Regions from separate parts of the Neptunicella sp. genome, predicted to be linked through region 2. Evidence: predicted binding sites of a transcription regulator. Region 2 holds the regulator's gene; each other region holds the start of a gene.
What was found. Region 2 encodes MetJ, which represses methionine synthesis genes. Its sites were predicted from a motif close to TAGACGTCTAGACGTCTA; they were not measured.

Region 1 (4,476 bases), on a different contig from region 2:
AGCCCCGGACATGGCAAATTCATGCTGGATTTCCGCTTCAAGTTGATATTCGTCAATTCCCGCCCGACAAAACTGCATTGCGCGGATATGCGCCCGCGCTGAAATCTCCGCCGCCTGTTGCATTACCGCCACTTCCGCTGTCGACTTAAATAAACGCATTTCGTGCAAAATAGGCCGAATATCCTGCAACACATTGGGCGCAATGCGGCTTTGCTTGGGAGCCTGACGCAATGCAGTTAACATCGCGAACAAACGCTCATCAGTGGCACTCGAATGGCCCTGGGCAAAATACAGGCTGTGTTTATTATTCAGCAATACCGGCAGTTGTTCGTCCAGTTCATCCACACCTAAACAAAACTCGATGCCCAATTGCTGTTCTGCCTGCTCAACCCCCAAACGCCGTCCTTGCCAGATTTCTACCGCGGGATCACTGTCACGACAAAATAAAATATGTTGAGGATGATCCTCACTATTGCTCAGGACCAACCAGGCATCGGGTTCGTTAAAGCCGGTAAGGTAATAGAAGTCACTGTCCTGCCGAAAAGGAAACTCAGTATCACGACTGCGGAACACTTCCTGACTGGCAGTAATCACGGCAATGCTATTATCGCTCATCTGCTCGATAACGCGTTGCCGCCGCTGGGCAAATTCTTCCACTGTGATCATAATGTTAGGCTAATGAATGGTTTTAGGTTTGGCTTGTTGATCAGAAGCAGACTGACCCAGTTCGTTAAAACATAACATCGCTGAAATGCGCACATATTCCATCACTTCGTTCAGGGCGTGTTCGGACTCCTCATCTTCCGGCATGGCATCGTCCATACGGGCAATTTCAGCAAAGTCTTCCAGTGCTTCTTTGACTTCGGACGAGCATTTAGTCAGATCGGATTGATGTAACCCAAAACCTAGCATAAAACCATGTACCCAATTAATTAGGGCTTGGCCACGATCATTTATCGGTGCCGCATCGTCAGGTAAACAGAGTGATAATGCAAATTCCGCTTCCACTAATTGCTGACAATTTTGTCCCTGTAACAGCTGTGCCTGCTGCTTAATATTATCCGGTAATGGTTTGCCCTGGTTGATAAAATCAGCTAGTGAATCGAGCCATTCCTGACTTTCCAGCAGCATACCACCGGCCAACATACCGCATTGAATACCCTGTACTTCGGCGGCATCACTGCTAATCGTTTCCCGTTCCATCATGGATGACAAAACTTCGTACATTTCACTTGCTGCTTTCAATCGTTGTATCCTATAGATTATTCATTTAGCTATGCTATATCCTACCATTTCGGTTAAATAACGGCTAACTGAAATGCGCTATTGAAAATAGCCCTTTAGAGTCACAGCAACTACTGGTAGGATCCGCGCTTAGGCCTCCTGGGATGTTTGCTAACTCAATCATGTCCCTGCCGATGCTTTACACTTAGGAAGTTGATTCTGTTGTTTTTGTGCAAGCTCGACTCGAATCGAGAAGCCTGCGACAACGATGATACCTCCGCCCTGAACTTTTCGGTTCATTGGGCGAACATTGGGTGGCGGCATTTCGGGAGGCTTTCTATTATTGCTTTGGTACCACCATGACACAGCAACTAAGTAATCTGCGTAATCAGTTTCGCACTAAACGACGTTCATTAAGTCCTGCCGAACAAACGCAGGCCAGCCGCACCCTCGTGGCGCAAATTCAACAACTTTCGATACTCAGCGCCGGTCAGCAGGTTGCGTTATACCTGGCAAATGATGGTGAGCTTGATCCAACGCTGCTAATTGACTACTGCTGGGCAAATAACATTCAAGTGTATCTGCCAGTGTTACATCCTTTTGCCAAAGGGTATCTGCTATTTCATGCCTATCGCGCTGACACCCCCATGGTGGCGAATCGTTACGGTATTGCCGAACCGTTATTAACCTGCAACGATATTTGTCCTTTGGCGAAATTGGACTTTATTTTTACCCCCTTGGTCGCCTTTGATGCAACCGGAAACCGCTTAGGTATGGGAGGGGGCTATTATGATCGCACTCTCAAGCCGATTGTTCGCGACAATTTAGCCACCCAACTTATCGGTCTGGCACATGATTGCCAAATGTCGGATAAACTGCCCACCCAACCCTGGGATATACCACTGAATAAAATCATCACTCCCAACAATTTTTTTTGCATCTAGCTGCGGATTAGCGGACCAATTTAGGCTACTCTATTGCCCTCCAATAACCTTTATCAATGAGTGGGTTTTATGAGTCAAAACCAACAGAAAAAAATCGCTGCTGAAGCCGCTATAGATTATGTCGAAAACGATGCCATCGTCGGTGTTGGCACCGGGTCAACCGTGAACTATTTTATCGATGCGCTAGCAACGGTTAGGCATAAAATTAAAGGGGCGGTATCGAGCTCGGAAGCGTCAACCGAAAAACTCAAGGCGCTAGGAATTGAGGTATATGATCTTAACTCGGTTGGCTATTTCGATATATATGTAGATGGCGCTGACGAAATCACCGACCACAAGCATATGATTAAAGGCGGTGGTGCCGCACTTACCCGCGAAAAAATTGTTTCCGCAGTAGCCAATAAATTTATTTGTATTATTGATCAGTCCAAGCAAGTACCTATATTGGGTGACTTTCCCCTGCCGGTTGAAGTGATCCCTATGGCGCGTTCCTATGTGGCTCGCGAGATTGTTAAACTCGGTGGGGATCCGGTTTGGCGTCAGGGAGTGGTTACCGATAATGGCAATATTATTCTGGATGTACATAACCTGAAAATTCTCAATCCGCCCGAACTTGAAAGCCAGTTAAATAATATTGTTGGCGTGGTTACCAATGGATTATTCGCTCATCGCGGGGCAGACATTGTATTGGTTGGTCGTGACAATGGTGTAGAAACTATCAAATAAGCGGCATTTTCATCTTTCAATATTAGCATTATTTTGATATTTTAGACGTCTAGATGTCTCTACTGTTTTTAACTTAATACTCTTTTTAACTTAAATTGGAAATCGATAATGAGCAAAGTGTCACTACCCAAAGATAAAATTAAGATTTTATTATTAGAAGGACTACATCAAAGTGCGCTAGAAACGCTCAAGAGTAATGGTTACAGTAATATTGAGTATTTAAAAACCTCACTGCCAGAAGAAGAGCTCATTGAGAAAATTCAGGACGTGCACTTTGTTGGTTTGCGTTCCCGTACCCAACTGACCGCAAACGTTATCGAAGCGGCACAAAAACTGGTGGCCATTGGCTGTTTTTGTATTGGCACCAATCAAGTCGATCTGCAGGCAGCTCAGAAAAAAGGCATTCCGGTATTTAATGCCCCGTTTTCCAATACCCGCTCAGTAGCTGAATTAGTATTAGGCGAAATTTTATTATTATTGCGTGGGATTCCTGAGAAAAATGCCAAAGCGCACCGTGGAGAATGGGATAAAAGTGCCAATGGCTCGTTTGAAGCACGAGGCAAAACCTTAGGTATCATCGGTTATGGGCATATCGGTACTCAGCTAAGCATTTTGGCCGAGCATTTAGGTATGCGCGTGCAATTTTATGATATTGAAGACAAGTTGGTTTTAGGTAATTCGACCCAGGTAAAAACCTTAAACGAATTGTTACGTACTTCTGACGTGGTATCGCTGCATGTGCCTGAAACGGCACAAACCAAAAATATGTTTGGCGCCGCTGAAATAGACGCGATGAAACATGGCGCGATCTTAATCAATGCGTCCAGAGGTACGGTGGTCGATATTGATGCCTTGGCCAGCGCATTACGCGAGAAAAAAATCAATGGCGCTGCGATTGATGTATTTCCGGTAGAGCCAAAATCAAACAATGAAGAATTTGTGTCAGTATTACGTGAATTCGATAATGTTATCTTGACGCCCCACGTCGGCGGCAGTACTCAGGAAGCGCAGCAAAATATCGGCATTGAAGTGGCAGGTAAACTGGCTAAATACAGCGATAACGGTTCAACCTTGTCGGCGGTTAACTTCCCTGAAGTATCACTGCCGAGCCATGCTGGCAGCTCACGTTTATTGCATATTCACACCAATGCCCCGGGAGTATTAACCCAAATTAACCAGGCATTCGCGGCAAAAGGCATTAACATTGCCGCTCAGTACCTTAATACCCACGATGGCATTGGTTATGTGGTGATTGATATTGAGACCGATCACGCTGATGAAGCGTTTGCAGAATTATCTGCCATTGAAGGCACCATCAAAACCCGCATTCTGCATTAATCCTAAAAAAATACGGCTGCGAGCGGCGAGCTTAGCGTTCTCGTAGCTCGTAGCTCGTAGCTCGTAGCTCGTAGCTCGTAGCTAAATATTAGCTATACCTTAACCTGACCTTGCAGTTTTTTCTCAACGTTAAGCAATTCGGTAAATTCGTTGGCCGGCATGGCTTTACCGTAAAAATCCCCTTGTACAATATCGCATCCCATGGCCGTTAATATCCGGGCAACGGCAGTAGACTCAATCCCCT
Region 2 (4,476 bases):
CTACATAACGATTAATGCTGTGGTTATTCAGACTCACCAAATCCACCGGTAGATTGTTAACTAGCAGTGCCAGCGGCACCAATAACCACAATAGGTAAACCGTTCTGGCTCCCAAATCTTCCACCGCTTTTCGTTCTAGCAGAAGCATGAGCAATAGAATCACGCTCAATACCAGTTGTTGTGACAGAATCCAGCTAGCCATTGTCTTTCTCCCACTGTTCAATCAATGCCTTTAGCTCATCCACATCCTGTTTAGACAAGGAATCCGCTTCCGCAAAACCAGCAACTAACGGGGCAACGCGGCCTTCAAATAAACGCCGCACCAAGCTTTTACTTTCATTCACTACATAGGATTCCCGTTCTAGCAACGGAAAATAAAGGTAACTACGCTGTTGCTTGTCAAAATCGATGGCACCTTTTTTAACCAAACGGCTTAATAAGGTTTTAACCGTTTTATCATGCCAATCCTTGTGGCGATTAAGCCGCTCAATAATGTCATTGGCTGATGCTGGATATTGCTCCCATAACGCATCTAATACTTCAAATTCAGTTTTGCTTATTTCAGTCATGATTTTCTCGATTACAAATGTAGTCAATAAATTAAGATTACACTTGTAATCAAGAAGCGCAAGTGAAATAACAACTATTTTACAAATAATGAATTGATTAAGTTCATCAGAGGTTGGACAAAAACCAAGCAACAGCGGTATAACAGAAATAAAAAAGGATAATAATCATGAAAACCGTACTGAAGATCGTTCTATTGCTACTCAGCCCCAGTCTATTCGCGGCGCCCAAGCTAGAAGAGCTCACCATTAACCAGACCCAGCAATTATTTACGTCTGGTGAACTGACCAGTGAACAACTGGTCAATTATTATCTGGAGCGAATTAGCCATATTGATCAAAATGGTATCAAGCTCAATTCAGTGGTGCAGATCAACGAGGAAGCATTAGCTGAGGCCAAACAACTGGATCAAGAAAGACAACACCATATTATTCGTGGTCCATTGCACGGTATTCCAGTGTTACTCAAAGACAATATTGATACCGCAGACGGAATGGCCAATACAGCGGGCTCATGGGCATTAAAAAGTAATTTTCCTGAAGATGATGCGTTTTTGGTCAAACAATTACGTACCGCGGGGGCAATTATTTTAGGTAAAACCAATTTAAGTGAATGGGCTAATTTTCGTTCCAGCCATTCTTCCAGTGGCTGGAGCGGCTTATACGGGCAAACCAAAAATCCCTACGATCCTACTCGCAGCCCCTGTGGTTCAAGCTCCGGCTCCGGTGTCGCTGTCGCAGCAAACCTGACCCTGTTAGCCGTGGGTACCGAAACCGATGGTTCGGTGACTTGCCCTTCATCATTAAACGGTATTGTCGGTATCAAACCCAGCCTGGGAACGGTCAGTCGCGATGGCATCATTCCTATCGCCCACAGTCAGGATACCGCCGGCCCCATGGCACGCACAGTAACGGATGCCGTTTATCTGCTCGATAGTATGGTCGCCTTTGATTCCACTGATAAACAAGCGCAAAAAAGTGAAACAGATTTTGCCAGCCATTTAAAAGCCGATGGGTTAAAAGGTAAACGAATTGGCATAGTTCGCCAGCTAATGGGTTACCAACCCGATGTAGATGAACTGTTTGAACAGGCTGTTAACGTATTAAAAAAACAAGGCGCGGTGATTGTTGATGATGTAACGCTAGGCGACAGTGGTGAATGGGGTAAAGCCGAATACGAAGTACTGCTATATGAATTTAAAACTGATTTAAACCAATATTTATCTACCACCGCTGAAGGGTTACCTAAATCCTTACAAGACTTGATTGATTTTAATAATCAGCATCAACAACAGGAAATGCCCTACTTCAGACAGGAAATTTTTCAGCAAGCCCAGCAGAAAGGTCCATTAACTGACAAGTTGTATCAGGATGCGTTAAAAAAGGCTAAATCATTAACCGGTAAACAGGGCATTGATGCGGCATTACAACAACATGATCTGGATTTACTGATTGCCCCCAGTAATCAACCTGCCTGGAAAACTGACTGGATCAATGGCGACCACTATACTGGCGCCGCGTCATCACCCGCAGCGATTTCCGGTTATCCACATATTACCGTGCCAATGGGCCAAGTACATGGTTTACCGGTGGGGTTATCCTTTTTCTCGGGAATGTTATCGGAAGGAACCTTAATTGAAGCGGCTTATGGATTTGAGCAGGCAACTCAACACCGTAAACCACCTGAGCTATAGTAAACAAAGTCGACTGCCGTTGGCCACGGCAGTCGGGCATTTAGATCAATTCATCCTCGTCAATCTCGATCCCCATTTGCTGCATAATTTTACGTGCTTCAGAGGGAATACGATGCTCATTGTCTTTACGCAAATCGTCATCATTAGGCAAAGGTTGATCGGTAAACGCATGCAAAAAGGCTTCACATAACAATTCTGAATTAGTCGCATGACGCAAGTTGTTAATTTGCCGACGAGTGCGCTCATCAGTGAGTACTTTCAACACTTTGAGGGGAATAGAAACAGTGACTTTTTTTACCAGTTCACTTTTTTTACCGTGCTCTGCATAGGGATGAATATAATTGCCATTCCATTTAGCCATATCAGGTCTACTCTTGGTTATTAATAAATAACTGTGTTGATTTATAGCCCAATCAGCTATCAGCACAATTATTAGATTATTGTAAGGGTCTGTTTATCTTTCATATTCCTCACTGTTAAGAAATGAAAGATAAACAGACCCTACTCTGCAACGAAATTCTAACGGTTAGCGGTATTTAGTCAACTTTAGATGTCTAAACATCTTGACGGCTTGACTATCTTTCTTTACATTTGGACGTCTAAACGTCCAAACAAGGATAATTATGTCAAAACTCAACAGCCAGACGATAGCGGTACGCAGCGGAATTGAAACCGATCCGGTCTATGGTGCGGTAGTACCTCCGGTTTATATGACCAGTAACTTTGCCTTCGAAGATTTTCGTGAGCCGGGTCAGTTCGATTACGCCCGTTCCGGCAATCCAACCACCAAACTGTTAGAGAAAACCTTGGCAGATATGGAACAAGGCGCCGGTGCCGTGGTAACCAATTGTGGCTTGGCTGCAATAACCTTGGTTATGCAGTTGTTGGAGCAAGGCGATACGTTAGTTGTGCCCCATGACAGCTATGGTGGCAGCTTGCGGTTATTTAAAGCGTTAGCCAATAAAGGACATTTTATCTTAGACGTGGTGGATCAAACTGATCCCGAAGCGCTTAAACAGGCCTTAGCTAAAAAACCGGCAATGATATGGTTAGAAACACCGAGCAATCCATTGTTAAGACTCGTGGATATTCAGGCGATTTGTGAAGTAGCCAAAAAGCAGGGAACCAAGGTCACCGTAGATAACACTTTTCTGTCACCAATATTGCAGCAACCATTAACCTTGGGCGCCGATTTTGTAGTGCATTCCTGCACTAAATATATTAACGGCCATAGTGATGCACTAGGTGGTGTGGTGGTATGTGCCGATGCTGAAATCGCTGAAAACTTAGGCTGGTGGGCCAATTGCCTTGGTTTAACCGATTGTTCTGCCTTAAATAATTATATGATTTTACGTGGGGTTCGTACCTTATCAGCGCGTATGGCGGTGCATCTGCAAAATGCTGAAAAATTGGTCAATGCCCTTATCTCTCATCCAGCAGTGGATAAAGTGTACTACCCCGGTCTGGCCTCGCATCCCGGCTATGAGATTGCCAAAAAGCAACAGAAAGGGTTTGGCGGCATGCTCAGTTTTGAATTAAAAGGCGGCGAAGCCGAAGTCGAAACCTTGCTTAACAATATTAATCTGTTCTCAATTGCCGAATCTTTAGGGGGCACCGAGAGTTTAATTTGTTATCCGTCTACCATGACCCATCGAGCAATGGATGAACAATCCCAATTAACCGCAGGGATCAGTAAGACCTTGTTAAGAATATCCGCCGGCGTAGAGTATGGTGACGATCTTGTCGCTGATCTGGTTGCCGCATTGAATAAAATTAAGGAAGCATAAATGGTGTCTTACGCACGGGGTATCGATGCCCTGAACCAATCTTTATCACAATTAAAAGACATCAATGTGTCCTTTGAGTTTTTCCCGCCCAACAGCGAACAAATGGAACAGACCTTGTGGAAATCTGTCGAGCGATTAGCTCCGCTTAAGCCCGCCTATATGTCGGTTACTTATGGAGCAAATAGTGGTGAGCGTGACAGAACACATGAGGTGGTCAAACGGATCCAGACTCAAACCGGAATTAGTGCGGCACCGCATTTAACTTGTGTAGACGCCAGCCGCGATGAACTTAAAAGTATTGCCCAGGATTACTGGAATAACGGAATACGCCGCATAGTCGCTTTGCGTGGTGATTTGCCAGCTGGCATGGAAAAGACCGAAATGTACGCCAGTGATCTGGTGAGTCTGTTAAAAGAGGTGGCGGACTTT
Region 3 (4,476 bases), on a different contig from region 2:
GGCATTCACTTGAGGATCATCAAACACCACCACTTCCCATTTGCCACTATAGACTGAAGCGGGAACTTGCTGGGCGACATAGCCTGCCACGCATTGGACAAATTGGTTGTCGACTTTAGCGTTAGAAACTTTTTGTTCGCTCTTCATACTATCAAATGCTTGCACACCCATCTGATCCATCTGATTGTCAGGGTAAAGCTTTAGCTGCCTGCGTCCGGTCGGTGAGGTTGTGCAGGCCGTTAAGCATAAAACGGATGTTAATACTAAGATTAAGGTTTTGTTTTTCATAAAGTAATTCATATTTATTAGCCTGTCTTTAGTGTGCAATAACCGATTCATTAAGGCTATAACAAAGTTGGGTGAAGCGTGACTTTTTATTCTAAGCTTTAGATAAATTGATGTTTAAAATAAGGAATTCAAGCCTGATGAGATTCACTAATCAGCAGTTGTCGTTATATGCAAACCGCTAATCTCAAAATCATCCTCATTTCCAATTCCATGCAACGTCGCCAGCAAATTGCCCGGGCGCTTTATACGGTTGGGTATACCCAATTAACAGAAACAGATCGTGTCGCGGATTTGTTTAATTTGCATAAAGTGGATTATGACGTTGTTGTACTGGATGAGGCAGTCGCTGACTGGCAAACCAATGCTGAACTGGTGCGATATTTAACCTTTAGCCGCACGGTACCGGTTTGGTGTACGTTTATTGTGGTGGCTGACGAGGTTGAACGTGAGATGGCCCAATTACCGTTTCGTTATTTAAACAGCAAGGTTGTGCCTAATCCGTTAAGTAAAGACAAACTCTATCCACTATTAAGTCAGGTTGAAAAATCACTGGGTTACCTGAAAAACCTTATTTTGACCGTTGAATCCGCTGACCAGCGGCAAGTGCCGGAAAACCTCAAACGAGCCAGAGCCAAAACATTACCCGCAGAAGTTAAACGGGATCTAAATGGCATTGTCATCCGTACGTTATTTATCAACGGTCATAGTCAGACTGCGTTTAATATGGCTGCGCAAATAGCATCGCCGGTGCAACGCTATTGTGCAGAGTTATTGATGAGTTTGCTCAGTGGTGGGCGTGAGCAACTCAATTCCTGTTTAGCACAGGCTGAGCAGATCCCAAATCTGGCATCGAGAGTGGTCTACTATCGTTGTTACATCAAATTGATTGAAAAGGATGTTGCCGGAGCAAGGGCCACGTTGGATCACATACCGGAACAAGTTATCAGCGCCAACGATATTCAGCTGTTAGGGATATTCGAGTTAATGGCAAAGGGGTTTGATAGTGCAATGAGTTATATACAAACCAAACCCAATGCCCGGATGGGGATCGGAGCAAGTCATCCGTTATTTCAGTTATCCGGATTTGTTTTTTTGGTGATTAATTTGCTGTCAAAGCAAAGCTCAGGGCAAAAAATGACCACTGAACGTTTTGCGTTAGCTGAATTCGTCGGTTTTAACACATTACACAATAGCCCTGATCAGTTAGGTACCTTCATACCTTATTTGCATTTACTGTCCAATATTTTACTGGGGCAGCAATCGGTTAAGGTACTCGAACAGGAACTCGAACGATTGATGTTGGTTGCTGAGCCCTTAAATAGTGCTCATTGGCTAATGTTGGCCGCCAGTGCCATTGGCTTACAACAAAATAAAAGAGCACTGGATTTGCTGGTACGAGTCGACATTGCGCTAAGCAAAATGGAACCTTGTGTCGAGTTTATTACCTTTGAAATTTTATGGACAACCTTAATCAATATTGTGTCCCAGTCTTCAGATAAAATAAAAGTGATGCGTTATGTCGGAGTTCAGTTGATGCAACGCAAGGTCAACTATCGCGCGATGCGACGTTTGTATTCAATATGGCAGGATTGCCCAAATGACGACGCAACCAATCAAATACTCATAGAGTTGATGAAACGTTTATCTTTGCAAGAATATTTTGATTTGCAGCTAAAAAAACTGCAAAGCGATAGCCCGGTCGACTCAACTGCCTGATGATGTTGCAACCCCGGGTTGTTATGATGGTAAAAAACCTTTCGACCTCCTGATTTAATTCAGGAGATCGACTCTAATTAGCGATTATAATCCGGCTTCATCTCGCAGCGAATCTGCTTTATCGGTGGCTTCCCAAGGGAATTCATCACGTCCAAAGTGCCCATAAGCTGCCGTTGCTTTATAGATAGGACGTTCCAGATCGAGCATTTTTAACAAGCCGAATGGACGCAAATCAAAATGCTTGCGAACCAGCGCCACCAGAGTTTTGTTATCTACTTTGCCGGTACCAAAGGTATCCACACTAATTGACGTAGGCTCTGCTACGCCAATCGCGTAGGAAATTTGAATTTCACAACGCTCGGCTAATCCGGCGGCGACAATATTTTTAGCCACATAACGGCCAGCATAAGCGGCTGAACGATCCACCTTGGATGGATCCTTACCCGAAAACGCACCGCCACCGTGACGAGCCATGCCACCATAAGTATCGACAATAATTTTACGCCCGGTTAAACCGCAATCGCCCATTGGGCCACCGATGACAAAACGGCCAGTGGGATTAATAAAGAATTGTGTATCGCTATTTAACCACTGTGCTGGCAATACTGGTTTAATGATTTCTTCCATCACTGCTTCACGCAAATCCTTGGTGCTAATGGAGTCACAGTGTTGAGTCGATAACACCACTGCTTCAATTCCCACTGGTTTATCATTTTCATAAGCAAACGTGACCTGGCTTTTAGCATCCGGGCGTAACCAAGGTAAAGTACCGTTTTTACGTACTTCGGCCTGGCGCTTAACCAGCAAGTGTGAATAAGTAATCGGGGCGGGCATTAACACGTCAGTCTCATTGCTGGCGTAACCAAACATTAAGCCCTGATCGCCGGCTCCCTGATCTTCCGGGCGCGAGCGATCTACGCCTTGGTTAATATCTGGTGACTGTTTTCCGATAGCATTGAGTACGGCACAAGAATCGGCATCGAAGCCCATATCAGAATGGGTGTAGCCAATATCACGTACCGTCTTGCGGGTGAGTTCTTCAATATCGACCCATGCAGTGGTATTAATTTCACCACCGACTAAAACCATACCTGTTTTGACAAAAGACTCACAGGCTACACGTGCTTTGGGATCTTGTTCCAGAATGGCATCCAATACCGCATCAGAAATCTGATCCGCGATTTTATCCGGATGACCTTCGGATACCGATTCGGAAGTGAATAATTGTTTCGCCATGGCGGGTTCCTTAAATACAGTTTGTCAGCTCGTGGACTTAATTGGGGGTATTCTAACGGCTAAAAATCAAATTACCAGCATTTACATCTAGACGTCTAAATGGCTATTTGTTAAGTTATCGTTCCAATCGGGAATAACTTGAGTATTTAGTCTTTAATATGACGGTAATGAATCTCTTTAATATGACGGTAATGAATCGTTGCGCGCCTTGTATTAAGTGCAACAGAGTTAAATATTTTTTTATATATTCTTATGTTATTTCACTTGCCGTTGCAGTTCGTCAGTAGCTAAGACAGAATGGCAACCCAAAATTAGATATGTGCCGCTAGCTAACTATAAGAAGTGCCGCTAGGTGGCCGACGAATAAATTTACAGGAGAAGCTATGCCTTCACGTCGAGAACTCGCCAATGCCATCCGCGCATTGAGTATGGACGCGGTACAACAAGCCAACTCAGGTCACCCAGGTGCACCCATGGGAATGGCTGATATTGCTCAGGTACTTTGGACCGATTTTATCCAACATAATCCGTCTAACCCTAAATGGGCAAACCGCGATCGTTTTGTGTTGTCGAATGGTCATGGTTCAATGTTGATCTATTCGTTATTGCATCTGACCGGTTATGCTTTACCTATCGAAGAGTTAAAAAACTTCCGCCAGTTGCATTCAAAAACCCCGGGGCATCCTGAATATGGTTACACCGAAGGCGTTGAAACTACGACCGGGCCGTTAGGCCAAGGGATCAGTAATGCGGTGGGAATGGCAATTGCTGAAAAAGCATTAGCGGCTCAGTTTAACCAGCCGGGTCATGATATTGTCGATCACTTTACTTATTGTTTCCTGGGTGACGGCTGTCTGATGGAAGGTATTTCCCATGAAGTATGCTCATTAGCCGGCACACTTGGCTTAGGTAAACTGGTAGCATTTTGGGATGACAACGGGATCTCGATTGACGGTGAAGTAGAAGGTTGGTTTACCGATAATACCCCGGCTCGTTTTGAAGCTTATGGCTGGCAAGTGATCGCTGATGTGGACGGACACGATCCAGAAGCGATTAAGGCGGCTATCGAAGCGGCACGTGCTGAAACCGACAAACCAACATTAATCTGTTGTAAAACCGTGATTGGTTTTGGTTCACCGAACAAAGCCGGTAGCCATGATAGCCATGGCGCGCCATTAGGTGCCGATGAAATTACTGCCACTCGTAAAGAACTGGGCTGGTCTCATGCGCCCTTTG

Region 1: serA (phosphoglycerate dehydrogenase) is a predicted target of MetJ. The motif match lies at 2,937-2,954, and genes of this name have one in related genera.
Region 3: metK (methionine adenosyltransferase) is a predicted target of MetJ. The motif match lies at 3,321-3,338, and genes of this name have one in related genera.

Annotation. Positions count from the first base shown of each region.
Region 1 covers NZ_JBLWWF010000011.1:56,815-61,290, forward strand. The annotation lists gene pepP (Xaa-Pro aminopeptidase) at 1-666, opposite strand, end outside; gene ACTD55_RS10400 (UPF0149 family protein) at 676-1,245, opposite strand; RNA gene ssrS (6S RNA) at 1,378-1,560, shown strand; gene ACTD55_RS10410 (5-formyltetrahydrofolate cyclo-ligase) at 1,584-2,168, shown strand; gene rpiA (ribose-5-phosphate isomerase RpiA) at 2,238-2,894, shown strand; gene serA (phosphoglycerate dehydrogenase) at 3,003-4,232, shown strand; gene ACTD55_RS10425 (putative bifunctional diguanylate cyclase/phosphodiesterase) at 4,325-4,476, opposite strand, start outside.
Region 2 covers NZ_JBLWWF010000014.1:21,631-26,106, reverse strand. The annotation lists gene ACTD55_RS12155 (M56 family metallopeptidase) at 1-202, opposite strand, end outside; gene ACTD55_RS12150 (BlaI/MecI/CopY family transcriptional regulator) at 195-569, opposite strand; gene ACTD55_RS12145 (amidase) at 737-2,260, shown strand; gene metJ (met regulon transcriptional regulator MetJ) at 2,301-2,621, opposite strand; gene metB (cystathionine gamma-synthase) at 2,884-4,047, shown strand; gene metF (methylenetetrahydrofolate reductase) at 4,048-4,476, shown strand, end outside.
Region 3 covers NZ_JBLWWF010000013.1:32,834-37,309, reverse strand. The annotation lists gene ACTD55_RS11595 (M48 family metallopeptidase) at 1-288, opposite strand, end outside; gene ACTD55_RS11590 (hypothetical protein) at 457-2,004, shown strand; gene metK (methionine adenosyltransferase) at 2,089-3,240, opposite strand; gene tkt (transketolase) at 3,624-4,476, shown strand, end outside.